DNA from 4 places in the Enterobacter dykesii genome. Region 4 is predicted to be linked to each of the others. Evidence: predicted binding sites of a transcription regulator. Region 4 holds the regulator's gene; each other region holds the start of a gene.

Region 1 (4,354 bases), 310 kb from region 4:
GCACGAAACTTTTGTTCAGGCTGCCCGCAAGCCGGGCAATCAGCTTGTCCAGCAGCGCTTCCTGGACGGTTGCGGAGGGGTTATCGGTCGCGTAACGATGACGTTTGAGGGTCATCACCAGCTGGGCGAACAGCAGTTCCGCCATCGGATTTGCCACGGGATCGTGCTTCTGACTCTCCTGCTCCAGCTGGGCGATCGTCTGGCGCACCTGAGTCATGCCGTTGCTGCTTAAGCGCCAGTGGGGTTCGCCTCTGGCATTGAGAAAACCGGGGATATGGGCCGGCCAGTCGACATTCAGTTTAAGCCTGTCCGGGCAGTAGATAACGTTCTGCAACACCAGATCGTTAACCGAGGCGTAAGCGTGTTTGTCTTCGGCGCGGATGTAAAACAGATCGCCACGCGTGATGCGGTAAGGCCGGTCGTTGAGGATGTGTAAGCCGTTGCCGCGCCATACCAGCACCAGCTCGCAAAACTCGTGGGTATGCTCGGCAAAGACATTTTGCGGGTAGCGGTCGGCCACCGCGACGGCCTGACTCGCGGAGGCAAAAAAATCATCTTTGCGAAGAATTAACTGAGCGGCCACACCACCACCTCTACGGTGAATAACCGGATATTATTAGCCTTTTTGCGGCAATAAAACGGTGATTGCATTCGCGTTACTGGAGTGAAGCATCCTTTCCCTGACGGATATCGCGCGGCGACCAGCTAAATTCCCGGCGAAACAGCGTTGAAAAGTGATTGCTGTCGCTAAAACCACAGCAGTAGGCAATATCCGTGACGCTTTCGTCGGTGTGACGTAAAAGATGACGCGCTTTGATCAGGCGCAGACGGTTAAGGTAGCGCTGCGGCGTCAGCCCGGTGTGCTGCTTAAGCTGGCGATGCAGGGTGCGCAGGGACAGTGAAAAATCATCCGCCAGCGTCTCCCAGCAGACATCCTCGGTGAAATGATCTTCCAGCCAGGCCATCAGATGGTTCAGGCGCGCGTCGTTATTTTCCAGCCCTTCCACAAGGCTGCTGCGACGCAGCAGCACCAGCAGTTGCATAAACAGCAGCTCTCGGGAGGCAATAGCATACGTCTCCTGCCCGCCCTCGCTCTGCTCCAGTTGATTCACCAGCTGGCGCACCTGCTGCAACGTGGACTGATTGACCCGCCAGTGAGACGGGTAGTGTCCATCCTGCTCCTGGGGCAGTAGCTTGTTCAACCCCGACAGAAACTGGAACGCGTCCGGCGAACGATAGAGCACGTTGGTCAGGCACAGGTTGTCGGTATGTTCATACAAATGCCTGTCGTGATCGCGCACGAAGCACACCATACCGCCGCTGATGGTGTAGGGCTGGCCGTTGAAGACATGAATACCCGTTCCATGCTCGACAATCACAATTTCATGAAAATCATGATGATGTTCAGGAAACGCAGCCTGCGGGAGCCGGGGCTCTATCGCAACCGGAGACGTTCCCGACGGGAAAAAATCGACGCTGTGCAATACGGTCATAACGGCCCCCACCAATGAGGAAAGTTCTCGAATAGTAATTAAGGCCTTCCGCACTCACCTTAAATTTTTGACAGCAAACGGCGCAAAAGCCGTCAGTTTTTCAAGAAACAGACGGAAAAATCGGGAAATGCGGTCAGCGTCACATTGCCCGAAAACCCTGCCATAACAGGAAATTGTGAACTTCCTCACGATCATCTTTGCTTTCTTGCCAGCGCGAGATTCGTGCTGTCAGTGACGAGAAGGTGGTCTTTTCGTCCCTTTTTTACACTCAGCACCAATGACTTAAGAAGGGACCTGACCATGACTTTTCGCCATTGTGTGGCTGTCGATTTAGGCGCATCCAGCGGCCGCGTAATGCTCGCCACCTGGGACTGCGATCGGCGCACGCTTACGCTTCGCGAAATGCACCGTTTCGCCAACTGCCTGCAAAAACAGGACGGTTTTGATACCTGGGATATTGATGCCCTGGAAGCGGAGATCCGCACCGGGCTAAACAACGTCTGCAATGACGGCATTCGCATCGACAGCATCGGCATCGATACCTGGGGCGTGGACTACGTTCTGCTCGACAGCCGCGGCGAACGCGTCGGCCTGCCCGTCTCGTATCGCGACAGTCGCACCGACGGGCTGATGGCACACGCCATCGCACAGCTTGGCATGGACAACATCTATGGCCGCAGCGGTATTCAGTTTCTGCCGTTTAACACGCTGTTTCAGCTGCGCGCGCTGGTTGAGCAGCAGCCGGAGCTGGTCAAAAAGGTGACGCACGCGTTACTCATTCCGGACTACTTAAGCTATCGGCTGACCGGCAACATGAACTGGGAATACACCAACGCCACCACCACGCAGCTGGTCAACATCAACACCGATAGCTGGGATGAAACCCTGCTGACCTGGACGGGCGCCTCGCCCTCCTGGTTCGGCACGCCAACGCACCCCGGAAATGTGATAGGTCGGTGGATTTGCCCGCAGGGGAATGAAATCCCCGTCGTTGCCGTCGCCAGTCACGATACCGCCAGCGCAGTAATTGCATCCCCGCTGGCCAGTAAAGACGCGGCCTACCTCTCGTCCGGCACCTGGTCGCTGATGGGTTTTGAGAGCAAAACGCCGTACACCAGCGACGCCGCGATGGCGGCCAACATCACTAACGAAGGCGGTGCCGAAGGGCGCTACCGCGTTCTGAAGAACATCATGGGCCTGTGGCTGCTCCAGCGAATGCTGAAAGAGCAGCACATTACCGACCTGCCCGCGCTTATCGCAGAAACCGAAAAGCTGAAGGCCTGTACGTTCCTGATTAACCCGAACGACGACCGCTTTATTAACCCGGTGCATATGAGCGTCGAAATCCAGTCCGCCTGTTTCGAAGCCGGGCAGCCGGTGCCTTCCCGTCCTGCCGAGCTGGCGCGCTGTATTTTTGACAGCCTCGCCCTTCTCTACGCGGATGTACTGAGCGAGCTGGTCGACCTGCGAGGCGCACCGTTCAGCCAGTTGCATATCGTGGGCGGAGGCTGCCAGAACCAACTGCTGAACCAGATCTGCGCCGATGCCTGCGGCATCACCGTGGTGGCGGGGCCGGTGGAGGCTTCGACGCTCGGCAACATCGGTATTCAGCTGATGACCCTGGACGAACTTTCTGATGTCGATGAATTCCGTTCGGTGGTCACCGCGAATACCCGCCTGACAACCTTCACCCCCAATCCCTGCCATGAAATAGCCCGCTACCGGGCGCAGTTTCAGCAAAAACGACTGACTAAGGAGCTTTGCGCATGACCACTCAATTAGAACAAGCCTGGGAGCTGGCTAAACAGCGTTTCGCCGCCGTCGGCGTGGATGTCGAAACGGCGCTGCGCCAGCTCGACCGTCTGCCAGTGTCTATGCATTGCTGGCAGGGTGATGACGTCGCCGGCTTCGAGAACCCGGGCGGTTCTCTGACGGGGGGTATTCAGGCGACGGGTAACTACCCGGGCAAAGCGCGCAACGCCACCGAACTGCGTGCAGACCTGGAGCTGGCGCTGAGCCTGATCCCGGGGCCAAAACGCCTGAACCTGCATGCGATTTATCTGGAGTCCGACGCACCGGTAGCGCGTAACGAGATCAAACCGGAACACTTTAAAAACTGGGTGGCGTGGGCGAAAACCAACAAGCTTGGTCTGGACTTTAACCCGTCCTGCTTCTCGCACCCGCTGAGCGCCGACGGTTTTACCCTCGCGCACGCCAACGACAAAATCCGCCAGTTCTGGATCGACCACGTGAAGGCCAGCCGCCGCGTTTCGGCGTATTTCGGCGAGCAGCTCGGCACGCCGTCAGTAATGAACATCTGGATCCCGGACGGCATGAAAGACATCACCGTCGACCGCCTGGCCCCGCGTCAGCGCCTGCTGGCCGCGCTGGATGAGGCCATCAGCGAGAAGCTGGACCCGGCGCACCACATCGACGCCGTGGAGAGCAAGCTGTTCGGCATTGGCGCCGAAAGCTACACCGTCGGCTCGAACGAGTTCTACATGGGGTACGCCACCAGCCGCCAGACCGCGCTGTGCCTGGATGCCGGTCACTTCCATCCGACCGAGGCGATCTCCGACAAAATCTCCGCTGCCATGCTCTACGTGCCGCGCCTGCTGCTGCACGTCAGCCGCCCGGTGCGCTGGGACAGCGACCACGTGGTGCTGCTGGATGACGAAACCCAGGCGATTGCCAGCGAAATTATCCGTCACGACCTGTTCGACCGCGTGCACATTGGCCTCGACTTCTTCGATGCCTCCATCAACCGCATCGCGGCGTGGGTTATTGGCACCCGCAATATGAAAAAAGCCCTGCTGCGCGCGCTGCTGGAGCCAACCGCAGTGCTGAAACAGCTGGAAGAA
Region 2 (4,354 bases), 1.1 Mb from region 4:
CGCCGGACAGGGCGTAACCGTGGTCCTGATCGTCCATCAGCAGCGTTTTGATCTCCAGATCTTTCGGGCCAAACGCGTCAGGCAGGTAATCGCCCAGCGTGTGCGGCGCGCGGCCTGGCAGATTGATGCGCAGCTGCAGCCCGCTGTTCAGCTCGTTCATAAACTGACGGCAGTGCCCGCAGGGGGTGTAGTTCACGGTAATCGCGCTCAGGGCTTTTTCACCGCGCAGCCAGGCGTGGCTGATGGCGCTCTGCTCGGCGTGCACGGTTTGCTGCATGGTTGCGCCCAGGAACTCCATATTGCCGCCGAAGTACCAGGTGCCGCTGACGCCGCGCGCAATGGCCCCGACGTTAAAGTGGGAGAGATCGGCCCGCGCGCAGGCGGCAGCCAGAGGAAGCAGTGCGAAAGCCAGCGCGTCTTCGTCCAGTCCCGTTGCCTGTTTCAGCATCGTGACCTGCTCCACGGTCAGCAGGGCGGGGAAGTGTGCATCTGCCAGAACGGGAGCCAGGGCTGACTGCAAATTCTCTGCAAGCTGGGCGAAAGCAGCTTGAAAACGTGGGTGCATGGCGTTTGCCTCATAAAGGTTAATGGATCGGTAGTTTACGGAGCCGTTAGGGCTTTATATGTGATCCACTTCTCATTATGTATGCAACTTATGAAATCAAAATGAAATTTGCGCGACGCATCGCAAATTTTAGCCCATCACCGCCAGAATCAGCGGGAAAATGAACGGGGCCAGCAGGGAGGTGATAATCCCGCAGATCACTAGCGCCAGCGAGCTAAACGCCCCTTCCTGATAATCCAGCTCCGCGCAGCGGGCGGTGCCCAGGGCGTGGGAAGCTGTCCCCATCGACAGTCCCCGGGCAGCTTTAGTGTGAATACGCATCCCGTTTAGCAGGGTGTGGCCAAACACCGCACCGAGAATACCGACGAAAATGACGCACATCGCGCTGATGGCCGGAATACCGCCGAGGCTGCCGCCAACCGCCATCGCGATAGGCGTGGTCACCGATTTAGGCAGGATAGAGGCGGCAATCTGCGGCGAGGCCCCCATCAACAGCGCCACCGACGTTCCGGTGATCATCGCCACGAGGCTGCCCACAAAACAGATGGTAATGATGGATTTCCAGCGGGCGCGGATCTGGTGCAGCTGTTCATATAAAGGAAAGGCGAGCGCCACAACGGCAGGCTGCAGCAGGTCGTTTAAGATTTTGCTGCCGGCAAAGTAGCGATCGTAGGGAATGCCGGTGAGCAGAAGGAACGGAATAATCACCACCATTGCCACCAGCAGCGGGTTCAGCAACGGCATTTTGAAACGTGCGGCAAGCTTGCGCGCGGCGAAGAATACCACCAGGGTTAACGGCAGCGACCACCAGATATTGGCCATCATTTTTTTGTTTTCTCCCCGACCACGTTACGTTCGCCATGCACCATATGCGAACTCCAGCTCACCACCAGGAAAACCACCAGCGTACTGACCGCGCAGGAGACCACAATCGGGCCGAACTGGGCCTTGAGCAAATCAAAATACTGCATGACCCCGACGCCGATAGGCACGAAAAGCAGCGCCATATAGCGAATAAGGACGAAGCAGCCGGGATTGACCCATTTTGCGGGCAGGATTTGCAGCGCCAGCAAAACGAAGAGGATCAGCATGCCGATAATGCTGCCGGGAATGACGATGGGCAGCAGCGACGCGATGAAAATCCCGGCATACAGGCAGGCGTAAATCAGGACGAATGCGCGCAGATATTGCCAGATAATGTTCAATGATTTGCTCATGGTGATAGTCCTTGCTGAAACGCATTCATCATACAATTAAACTCAAAAATGTGCCACGGATCACATCATGAAATTTGAGCATACCAGACATTCCAGAATGGAAAGTCGCGCTTTCCACATACATACAGAGCAGATACTATAGCGCGTCTTTTTTCACAGGTACTGCTATGCGTGTTTTACTGGCCCCAATGGAAGGCGTGCTCGACTCCCTCGTGCGCGAGCTTCTGACCGAGGTGAACGATTACGATCTCTGCGTGACGGAATTTCTGCGCGTGGTCGATATGCTGTTGCCGGTAAAATCCTTCTTCCGCCTGTGCCCCGAGCTGCACAACCAGAGCCGGACCTCTTCCGGCACGCTGGTGCGTATTCAGCTGCTCGGCCAGTACCCCGAATGGCTGGCGGAAAACGCCGCCCGCGCGGTTGAGCTGGGCTCTTACGGGGTGGATCTCAACTGCGGTTGTCCGTCGAAGCTGGTTAACGGCAGCGGCGGCGGGGCGACCTTGCTGAAAGATCCTGAGCTGATTTACCGCGGTGCGAAAGCGATGCGTGAGGCCGTGCCTTCGCATTTGCCGGTGACGGTGAAGGTGCGCCTGGGCTGGGACAGCGAAGCGCGGCAGTTCGAGATCGCCGATGCGGTGCAGCAGGCCGGGGCCACCGAGCTGGTGGTGCATGGCCGCACCAAAGAGGATGGCTATAAAGCCGAGCGCATAAACTGGCAGGCGATCGGTGAGATCCGCAAGCGCCTCACCATTCCGGTCATCGCCAACGGCGAAATCTGGGATTACGAGAGCGCGCAGGCCTGTCTGAAGGACACCGGCTGCGATGCGGTAATGATCGGTCGCGGCGCCCTGAATGTGCCGAACCTCAGCCGGGTGGTGAAATATAACGAGCCGCGAATGCCGTGGGCAGACGTCGTCACGTTGCTGCAAAAATACAGCCGACTGGAAAAGCAGGGCGATACCGGTTTGTATCACGTCGCGCGAATTAAGCAGTGGCTGAGTTATTTACGTAAAGAGTACGATGAAGCGCTGGGATTATTTCAGGAAATTCGTACATTGCAGACTTCGTCTGATATTGCCCGGGTGATTCAGTCAAAATAATAAGCGTTAAATTGCTCACACTTTTTTAAATCAGAAAACCGTTCTGGTTTTCAACGTGGCGCGACGGTGTTAAGGTGCCACTGTTTTCAACGCAGGATTGTTACTGGTTAACAGGCAAAACCTAAGCGTTTCACAGCATTTTCGCTGTGGAGCGCTTAGGTTTTTTTTTGCCTCTCGTTTACGCAGGAGAGAAATTTGGCTTAGCGCTTTTTACTGATTTTAAAAAAATGAAATCTCGACAGGGAATAGAAAATTTCCTGCGGCCGGTTACGCACAAAATACTCAAGCACAGGTTGTTATCATGGCATATAAAAATAAACTCTTTGCGTTCGCCATATTGGCGATATCCCCGCTGTCGATGGCGCAAGACTGGAACGGAACGGTATTAGGGTTTGAAGCTCCCCCGGAGCCTGTTCTGGGAGAAATGCTCGGCATACGTAAAATCCTTAACGATAACGGTTTTACCTATAACCTCGGATACCTGAATGAAATTGGCTGGAACGGCGGTGGCGGATATAACCACGACTCCCACGTGGCCTATATTGACCAGTTCGCGCTGACCTTCAACCAGGACCTGGAGCGCTGGACCGGTATCCCGGATGCGCGTATCGAGGGGAACATCGTCAACCGCAACCACAATGACGACCTCACCACCAAGCGCGTGCAGGACCCTCGCGTTAACTTTAACGACCTGACCCAGGAGAGCTGGGGAGGGCAGTCGATTACCCGTCTGGGCTGGCTGACCTTTGCCCGCAGCTTTGACGACCGGCGTCTGACCTGGCGCATCGGGATGATGAACAAGGTGCAGACCTTCGATCAAATCATCCCCTGTGATTTCCAGCTGCTGTCGCAGTGCGGCGGGAAGTCAGCCAACTCGCTGACGTGGAACAACTGGAACGTTCACACCTGGGGCACCACGCTTGCGTATAAATTAACGCCGACGCTAACCCTGAAGGGCGGCGTGATGGAGCAAAATCCGGAGGCCTCCAGCCGCAGCCACGCGTGGAGCTGGTCGACGAAGGGCAGCAAAGGGGTTTTACTGCCGGTTGAAATCGAAGCGCGTCCGCTGATTAACGGCCTGCCGGGGGCGTACAACCTGGGCGTGGTGTTTACCAACGCGCCGCAAACCGATCTCTATCGCGGCAAATCCGGTGGGGCGGGCGCGACGGACCCGGACGGATTCGATACGCACAGCCGGACCTGGTTCATGTACGCCGGGCTGAACCAGCAGCTTACGCAGCATCAGGACGATCCGAATCGCGGGTTGAGCACCTCGTTCAGCATGAGCCTTGCGGATCAGCGCACCAACTACATGCACCAGGTTTACGCCGCCTCGCTGCGCTACCGCGGGCTGTTTGACGCGCGACCGGAAGACTGGATTGGCTTTGGCTTGACCTGGATTGATATGAGCAGCCAGTACGCCCGCAATCAGCGTTACCTGAACAGCCTGAGCGGCGTTAGCGATTACACCA
Region 3 (4,354 bases), 1.8 Mb from region 4:
GCCTGGCTAATCAGGTGCACCTGCGCTCCCTGCGCGACGCCTTCGCCACGGTGATGCCCATTTTCATCCTCGCCGGCCTGGCGGTGCTGGTGAACAACGTGGTATTTCCGTGGATTTTTCACGGCGACACGCTCGCGCAGTTTAAGGTGTGGGGCGAGGCGATTATCAACGGCACGCTGAACATCGCCGCGCTGCTGCTGGCCCCGATGATTGCCTGGTCGCTGGCGCGCAACAAAGATTTCGACAATCCGGTCTCGGCAGTGGTTATCGCCGTCAGCAGCTTCATCATCATGATGCCGATGCGTCTGCAGATTACGCCCGTCGGCAGCGATGCCGCGGTGAACGTCACCCAGGTGCTAACGTTCGCCAATATTGGCTCAACCGGGATTTTCGCCGGGGTGCTGATCGGGCTGATCTCAACGGAAGTGTTTATCGCTATTTCGCGCCTGAAGGCGCTGCACATTTCCCTCGGGGAAAATGTGCCTCCGGCGGTGAGCAAATCCTTTACCGCGCTGATCCCGACGATCTTCACGCTCTCCCTGTTCGCGGTGCTGGCGGCGATACTGGCAAACGTGCTGCACACGGACCTGATCCATCTCATTACGACCTTTATCCAGCAGCCGCTGCGGCTGATCAACACCAGCCTGCCGGGGACGATTTTTATCTACAGCTTCGGTAACTTCCTGTTCACGCTCGGCATTCATCAGTCAGTCGTTAACAGCGTGGTGCTGGAGCCGTTCCTGCTGATCAACACCAACGAGAACATGCTGGCCTTCGCCAACGGCCAGCCCATTCCGCACATCATCAATAACATATTCGTGCCGACCTTTGGCATGGTGGGCGGCACGGGCAGCACGATCTCGCTGCTGATCGCCATCTTTATCTTCTCCCGTCAAAAGTCGGCGAAGCAGGTGGCGCGTCTGTCGCTGGCGCCCGGTCTGTTCAACATCAACGAGCCGGTGATTTTTGGCCTGCCGATCGTTTTTAACCTGCCGCTGATGATCCCGTTCGTGCTGCTGCCCGCCATCGGTATTTACTTCGCCTGGCTCTGTACCACGCTGGGGTTAATGTCGCGCTGCGTGGTGATGATCCCGTGGACCACGCCGCCCATTCTCAGCGCCTGGCTGGCCACGGCGGGAGACTGGCGGGCGGTGGTGGTGCAGTTGGCAATCATCGTATTTGGTGTATTCTTCTACCTGCCTTTCCTCAAGATTGCCGAGAGAGTGGCGTTGAAAAACAGCGGGATAGAAAACTAACTGAAAGGAAGGACGATGGCGGCGAAGTACATCACCATAGCGCGGGAAATTAAGAAACGCATTATCAGCCAGCAGTACGCCGCCAATGAACCCCTGCCGGACCAGTTTGCGCTGGCGGCGGAGTTCAACTCCAGCCGGATGACCATTCAGCAGGCGATGCGCCAGCTCATCGTCGAAGGTCTGGTCTATACCCGCCAGGGCCAGGGCACGTTCATCCGCAAAAACTTCCTCCAGCTTTCGCAGTGGGATCTCTCCGGCAGCGACTACTTTGGCGCGACCAAAACCTGGGAGCATCTGGGCACGGTGACCAGCCGGGTAGTGCATTTCGAGCTGCGCTTTCCGAACGAGAAAGAGCAGGCGTCGCTGATGATTAACGCCGATGCGCCGATCTATGACTTCATTCGCCTGCGTTTGCTGAACAGTGAACCTATGTCGCTGGATTCCACGGTGATGCCGATGAATCTGGTACCGGGCCTGACGAGAAACCATCTTGAAGGTTCAGTGTTTCAGTACGTGCAGGAGACGCTGGGGCTGAAAATTATGGGGTCGTACCGGGTGGTGCGGGCGCTTAAGCCCAACGCGCTGGACAGGGAGCATCTGGTCTGCGAGGAAACCGATCCGGTGCTGGAAGTGGAGCAGGTGATTTATCTGGAGGACGGCACGCCGCTGGAGTATGCCCACTGCCACTATCGGTACGACCACGGCGGGATCGTGATCGTGAATAACGGATAAAAAAAAGCGGGCAACGAGGCCCGCTTTTTTAATGCTTCTCTGTCAGTTCAAACGCACCGGCATACCGGAGCGGTTCTGCACGGCCTGGTCAACAATCGCCGTTTCGACGTCTGGCTGAGAAGTCACCGCCTGTACCGCGCTGTTCAGCGTAACAGGGACGACTTCGTTGTTGTTGATCTGGTCTTCGCTGGTGGACAGCGGGTTGTGCACTTCGATGTAGCGGCTGCCGTCTGGCTCAGAGGTCGCCTTCACCGGTTCGTTGATGAACTGCACGCGCGTACCGACCGGCACGTTTTCGAACAGGAACTTGATGTCGTCGTTACGCAGACGCACGCAGCCGTGGCTTACGCGCAGGCCGATACCGAAGTTGGCGTTGGTACCGTGGATAGCGTACAGGCGGCCAATGTACAGCGCGTACAGACCCATTGGGTTATCCGGGCCTGCCGGTACAACGGCTGGCAGCGGTTCGCCCGCAGCGATGTATTCCGCGTGCATTTTGGCAGTCGGCGTCCAGGTTGGGCCCGCTTTCTTACGCTCAACTTTGGTGGTCCAGTTCATTGGGGTGTCTTTACCCAGCTGGCCGATACCGATTGGCAGCACGATAACGGTGTTGGTGCCTTTCGGGTAGTAATACAGACGCATTTCGGCGCTGTTAATCACGATACCTTCATGAACGGTATCCGGCAGGATCAGCTGCTGAGGAATATTCAGCACGGTACCCGCTTTCGGCAGATACGGGTCAACGCCCGGGTTCGCTTCCAGCATGTTAGACAGGCCCAGCTGGTACTGCGCAGCGAAATACTCCAGTGGCTGAGAGTTACCTTCTGGTACCGTCACAACCTGGTTCTGGCCTACCAGACGGCTACCGTCTGTTGGCAGGGGATACGTCACCGCAGACGCGGTCTTACAAAAACCTACTACGGCTAACGCCGCCGCTAAAAGCGTTGTTAATTTCATGTTCATGTTGTGCGAGGTATCTAAGCCATTCTGGCGATGAGTTGATAAGTCTGAATCTGTGATGGGAGCGCATTATATGTGCATTCCCGCTCACAGGGAATTCAGATGTGTACGAAATCACATTTTTTTCGATTTTGTTAAAGTTTAGTGGATTGCCGCAACACGGGATCTCAATTCGGAATTGTGGCATAATGCCGTGTTTATCACACTTTTCGCAGGAATCTCCCCGTGTTAGTTACCAGCAACGTCACTATGCAGTTTGGCAGTAAGCCGCTGTTCGAAAACATTTCCGTCAAATTTGGCGGCGGCAACCGTTACGGCCTGATTGGTGCCAACGGTAGCGGAAAATCCACCTTTATGAAGATCCTCGGCGGTGACCTGGAGCCGACGCTCGGCAATGTATCGCTCGACCCTAACGAGCGTATCGGTAAGCTGCGTCAGGATCAGTTCGCCTTCGAAGAGTTCACCGTGCTCGACACCGTGATCATGGGGCATGGGGAACTGTGGGAAGTGAAGCAGGAACGCGATCGCATCTACGCGCTTGCCGAAATGAGCGAAGAAGACGGCTATAAAGTGGCCGATCTGGAAACGCAGTACGGCGAGATGGACGGCTACTCTGCGGAAGCGCGCGCGGGCGAGCTGCTGCTGGGCGTCGGCATTCCGGTAGAACAACATTACGGCCCGATGAGCGAAGTGGCGCCGGGCTGGAAGCTGCGCGTGCTGCTGGCACAGGCGCTGTTCTCTAACCCGGACATCCTGCTGCTCGACGAACCGACGAACAACCTGGACATCGACACCATCCGCTGGCTGGAGCAGACGCTGAACGATCGCGACAGCACCATGATCATCATCTCGCACGACCGTCACTTCCTGAACATGGTCTGTACGCACATGGCGGATCTGGACTACGGCGAGCTGCGCGTTTACCCGGGCAACTACGACGAGTACATGACGGCGGCCACCCAGGCGCGTGAACGTCTGCTGGCGGATAACGCCAAGAAGAAAGCGCAGATTGCTGACCTGCAGTCCTTCGTCAGCCGCTTTAGCGCCAACGCCTCTAAGTCGCGTCAGGCGACCTCGCGTGCCCGTCAGATCGACAAAATCAAGCTGGACGAAGTCAAAGCCTCCAGCCGTCAGAACCCGTTCATCCGCTTCGAGCAGGACAAGAAGCTGTTCCGTAACGCGCTGGAAGTGGAAGCCCTGGCAAAAGGCTTTGAGAACGGTCCGCTGTTTAAAAAGTTCAACCTGCTGCTGGAAGTGGGCGAGAAGATTGCCATCCTCGGCGCCAACGGCGTGGGTAAATCCACCATGCTGAAAACGCTGGTCGGCGAACTGCAGCCGGACAACGGCACCGTGAAGTGGTCTGAAAACGCGCAGATTGGCTACTACGCGCAGGATCATGAGTACGA
Region 4 (4,354 bases):
CGTTTGCCGCTAAAAGCATCCCGTCGCTGGATGAGAGCTTTGTGGTGATCCATTTCCGCAATCTCGCAGGCATTGATTACCCGTGGCTGCTGGCAATGCTGCAGGGCTCGTTTATTTCGCACATGAATACGTTAGTCGTGCCGGGCGGAAAAATGGGGCTGGCGATGGAGCTCATCATGACGCCGCTGGTGGAGCGACTGATGGAAGGGAAACAGATCGCGTGAGCATGTTCCCTCTCCCTGTAGGAGAGGGTTAGGGTGAGGGCATCAACACGCACGATGCCCCATCAATCACGCCTCGATCACTTCATACGAATGCGTGATTTTTACCGCTTTCTCCAGCATTAACGCCACAGAGCAGTACTTCTCCGCAGACAGGTCCACCGCACGCGAGACCGCCGCGTCTTTCAGCTCTTTACCGGTGACCACAAAGTGCAGGTTAATATGGGTGAACAGGCGTGGCGCCTCTTCGCGACGTTCTGACGTGAGTTTAACCTCACAATCCGTCACGTCATGACGACCTTTTTGCAGAATCGACACTACGTCAATCGCGCTGCATCCGCCTGCCGCCATCAGCACCATTTCCATTGGGCTTGGCGCTTTATCGCCGGAGTTACCGTCCATCAAAATCTGGTGTCCTGACGCGGACTCGCCCAGGAACGTTAAACCTTCAACCCATTTCACGCGCGCTTGCATATTCATTAACTCCAACGTTGCATTTTTGGTGACAGATTACGCGTGCGTTACATTTCTCGCAATGGAAGGCGACCTGCATCATGCTGAAGCGAGACACCAGGAGACACGCGGCGAAAGCTATGCTAAAACACTCAGGATGCTACAGTAATACATTGACGTTACACATGTATGCAGAGGACATCAAACTTTACTGGCTGCGAAACGTTACGGTAGCCGACTTCCCAGGGTATGGGTAAGAATTCGATTGCAACCCCAGAGTCCGGATGCATCTGATGACTCTGGTGACAGCTTATAACAGAGGATAACAGCGCATGGTGCTTGGCAAACCGCAAACAGACCCGACTCTCGAATGGTTCTTGTCTCATTGCCACATTCATAAGTACCCATCGAAGAGCACGCTGATTCACCAGGGTGAAAAAGCGGAAACGTTGTATTACATCGTTAAAGGCTCGGTGGCAGTGCTGATCAAAGATGAAGAAGGGAAAGAGATGATCCTTTCTTATCTGAACCAGGGCGATTTCATCGGTGAACTGGGCCTGTTTGAAGAGGGCCAGGAACGTAGCGCCTGGGTTCGTGCAAAGACAGCATGTGAAGTGGCTGAAATTTCTTACAAGAAGTTCCGTCAGCTGATTCAGGTTAACCCTGACATCCTGATGCGTCTTTCTTCCCAGATGGCGCGCCGTCTGCAGGTGACGTCAGAGAAAGTGGGTAACCTCGCCTTCCTGGACGTTACCGGCCGTATCGCGCAAACCCTGCTGAACCTGGCGAAACAGCCAGACGCCATGACCCACCCGGACGGCATGCAAATAAAAATTACCCGTCAGGAAATTGGTCAGATCGTCGGTTGCTCCCGTGAAACAGTGGGCCGTATCCTGAAAATGCTGGAAGATCAAAACCTGATCTCCGCCCACGGTAAAACCATCGTGGTCTACGGAACGCGTTAATTCCGCTTAAACGGCGTGCCATCGCAAGGTGTCACGCCGTTTTTGTCTCTACTCCCCATGTGGCGCAGGCTGATCTATCACCCGGAAGTTAACTACGCACTGCGACAAACGCTGGTGTTGTGTCTTCCTGTGGCCATAGGCCTGATCCTCGGACATCTTCAGCAAGGTCTGCTGTTCTCCCTCGTGCCCGCCTGCTGCAATATTGCCGGTCTTGACACGCCGCATAAGCGCTTTTTCAAACGCCTGATTATCGGCGGCTGCCTGTTTGCCGGGTGTAGCCTCGCCGTGCAGCTTCTGCTTGCCCGGGATATCCCGCTGCCGCTGATCCTGACCGTGCTGGCGATGACCCTTGGCGTCACGGCGGAAATCAGTTCGCTGCATGCCCGCCTGCTTCCCGCTTCGCTGATTGCGGCCATTTTCACGCTGAGCCTCGCCGGGAACATGCCGGTGTGGGAGCCGCTGCTGATCTACGCCCTGGGGACATTATGGTACGGGCTGTTTAACTGGTTTTGGTTCTGGCTGTGGCGGGAGCAGCCGCTGCGTGAATCCCTGAGCCTGCTCTATGTGCAGCTTGCGGATTACTGCGAAGCCAAATACACCCTGCTCACCCAGCATACCGATCCGGAAAAATCCTTACCGCCGCTGCTGACGCGCCAGCAGAAGGTAGTGGATCTCATAAGCCAGTGCTATCAGCAGCTGCATATGCTCGCCGCCAACAAGAACCACGAGTACAAGCGGCTGCTGCGCACCTTCCAGGTCGGGCTGGATCTACAGGAGCACATCTCCGTAAGCCTTCACCACCCGCAGGAGGTGCAAAAGCTGGTCGAGCGCAGCCACGCCGAAGCGGTGATCCGCTGGAACGCACAAACTGTGTCCGCACGTCTGCGCGTGCTGGCCGACGATATTCTCTACCACCGCTACCCGACGCGCTTTAACATGGACAAGCAGCTGGGCGCGCTGGAGAAAATCGCCCGCCAGCATCCCGATAACCCAGTCGGCCAGTTTGCCGCCTGGCACTTCAGCCGCATTGCCCGCGTGTTGCGCACGCAGCGCCCGCTTTATCCCCGCGACCTGATGGCGGATAAGCAGAAACGGCTGCCGCTATTGCCCGCGCTCAAAAGCTATCTTTCTCTTAAATCGTCCGCCCTGCGCAACGCCGCAAGGATCAGCGTGATGCTCAGTACCGCCAGCCTGATGGGCATGGCGCTGCACCTGCCGAAACCGTACTGGATCTTAATGACCGTGCTGTTTGTCACCCAGAACGGCTACGGCGCCACGCGGGTGCGTATTCTGCATCGGGCCGGCGGAACGATGGCCGGGCTGATCATCGCGGGCGTGACGCTGCACTTCCACGTGCCGGAAGGCTATACCCTGGCAGGGATGCTGGCGATTACGCTGGTGAGCTACCTGATTATCCGCAAAAACTACGGCTGGGCGATGGTGGGCTTTACGGTGACGGCGGTATACACCCTGCAGTTGCTTACGCTGAACGGCGAACAGTTTATTGTCGCCAGGCTGATTGATACCCTGATCGGGTGCCTGATTGCCTTTGGCGGAATGGTCTGGCTGTGGCCGCAGTGGCAGAGCGGGCTGCTGAGGCAAAACGCCCACGACGCGCTGGAAGCCGACCAGCAGGCTATTCGCCTGATCCTGAGCGACGACCCGCAGCCCTCCCCGCTGGCCTATCAGCGGATGAAGGTCAACCAGGCGCACAACGCCCTGTTTAACTCGCTCAACCAGGCGATGCAGGAGCCAGGCTTTAACTCGCACTATCTGGCAGACATGAAGCTCTGGGTGACGCACAGCCAGTTTATCGTCGAGCACATTAACGCCATGACCACGCTGGCGCGCGAGCACACGATGCTGACGCCGGATCTGGCGCAGCGCTATTTGCAGTCGTGTGAAATTGCGTTGCAGAGGTGTCAGCAGCGTCTGGAGTATGACGCGCCGGGCGAGTCGGGTGACTCAAACATTCTGGAAGCGCCGGAGACGTTGACCCACGGGCCAATGAGCACCCTGGAGCAGCATTTGCAGCGCATTCTGGGGCATCTGAACACCATGCACACCATTTCGTCGGTGGCATGGCGTCAGCGTCCGCATCACGGGATTTGGCTAACCCGCAGGTTAAAGCGAACCGAGTATTAGCCTTTAACGATCTTCGCGACCGCGGCGGCAAAGCGGGTTAACCCGTCTTCGATGTCTTTGTCTTCTACCACCAGCGACGGCGCAAAGCGCATCACGTCCGGTCCGGCGTTGAGCACCATCACACCTTCGTGCGCGGCGGCGTGCAGGAAATCACGCGCGCGGCCTTTGTACTGCGGCTTCAGCTCGGCGCCAATCAGCAGCCCCATCCCACGGATCTCGCTGAACACGTCGTACTGCTCATCAATCTTCTGCAGGTGTTTTACGAACAGCTCGCGCTTCGCGCTAACGCTGTTCAACACCTCTGGCGTGTTGATGATGTCGAATGCGGCACCCGCCACGGCGCTCGCCAGCGGGTTACCGCCGTAGGTGGAACCGTGAGAACCGACGTGGAACGCGGAGGCGATCTCCTGCGTCGTCAGGACCGCGCTCACCGGGAAACCACCGCCAAGCGCTTTGGCGCTGGTCAGAATATCCGGCGTTACGCCGTAGTGCATATACGCGAACAGATCGCCGGTACGCCCCATCCCGCACTGCACTTCATCAAAGACCAGCAGCGCCTGATGTTCGTCG

Evidence for each region. The regulator CRP, encoded in region 4, controls carbon source genes, mostly activating them, when cyclic AMP is high. The targets are predictions, from matches to a motif close to ATGTGANNNNNNTCACAT.
Region 1: rhaS (HTH-type transcriptional activator RhaS) is a predicted target of CRP. The motif match lies at 1,621-1,638, and genes of this name have one in related genera.
Region 2: F0320_RS14575 (CidA/LrgA family protein) is a predicted target of CRP. The motif match lies at 1,831-1,848, and genes of this name have one in related genera.
Region 3: ldtB (L,D-transpeptidase) is a predicted target of CRP. The motif match lies at 3,051-3,068, and genes of this name have one in related genera.

What each region holds. Positions count from the first base shown of each region.
Region 1 is NZ_CP126604.1:4,457,332-4,461,685, forward strand. Features, by position in the region: gene rhaR (HTH-type transcriptional activator RhaR) at 1-583, opposite strand, end outside; gene rhaS (HTH-type transcriptional activator RhaS) at 657-1,493, opposite strand; gene rhaB (rhamnulokinase) at 1,794-3,263, shown strand; gene rhaA (L-rhamnose isomerase) at 3,260-4,354, shown strand, end outside.
Region 2 is NZ_CP126604.1:3,049,826-3,054,179, reverse strand. Features, by position in the region: gene cdd (cytidine deaminase) at 1-565, opposite strand, end outside; gene F0320_RS14580 (CidB/LrgB family autolysis modulator) at 695-1,390, opposite strand; gene F0320_RS14575 (CidA/LrgA family protein) at 1,387-1,782, opposite strand; gene dusC (tRNA dihydrouridine(16) synthase DusC) at 1,950-2,882, shown strand; gene F0320_RS14565 (carbohydrate porin) at 3,241-4,354, shown strand, end outside.
Region 3 is NZ_CP126604.1:1,358,954-1,363,307, forward strand. Features, by position in the region: gene F0320_RS06420 (PTS sugar transporter subunit IIC) at 1-1,256, shown strand, start outside; gene F0320_RS06425 (GntR family transcriptional regulator) at 1,272-1,988, shown strand; gene ldtB (L,D-transpeptidase) at 2,031-2,951, opposite strand; gene F0320_RS06435 (ABC-F family ATPase) at 3,174-4,354, shown strand, end outside.
Region 4 is NZ_CP126604.1:4,143,528-4,147,881, forward strand. Features, by position in the region: gene F0320_RS19865 (phosphoribulokinase) at 1-224, shown strand, start outside; gene F0320_RS19870 (OsmC family protein) at 291-695, opposite strand; gene crp (cAMP-activated global transcriptional regulator CRP) at 1,007-1,639, shown strand; gene F0320_RS19880 (YccS/YhfK family putative transporter) at 1,697-3,784, shown strand; gene argD (bifunctional acetylornithine/succinyldiaminopimelate transaminase) at 3,781-4,354, opposite strand, start outside.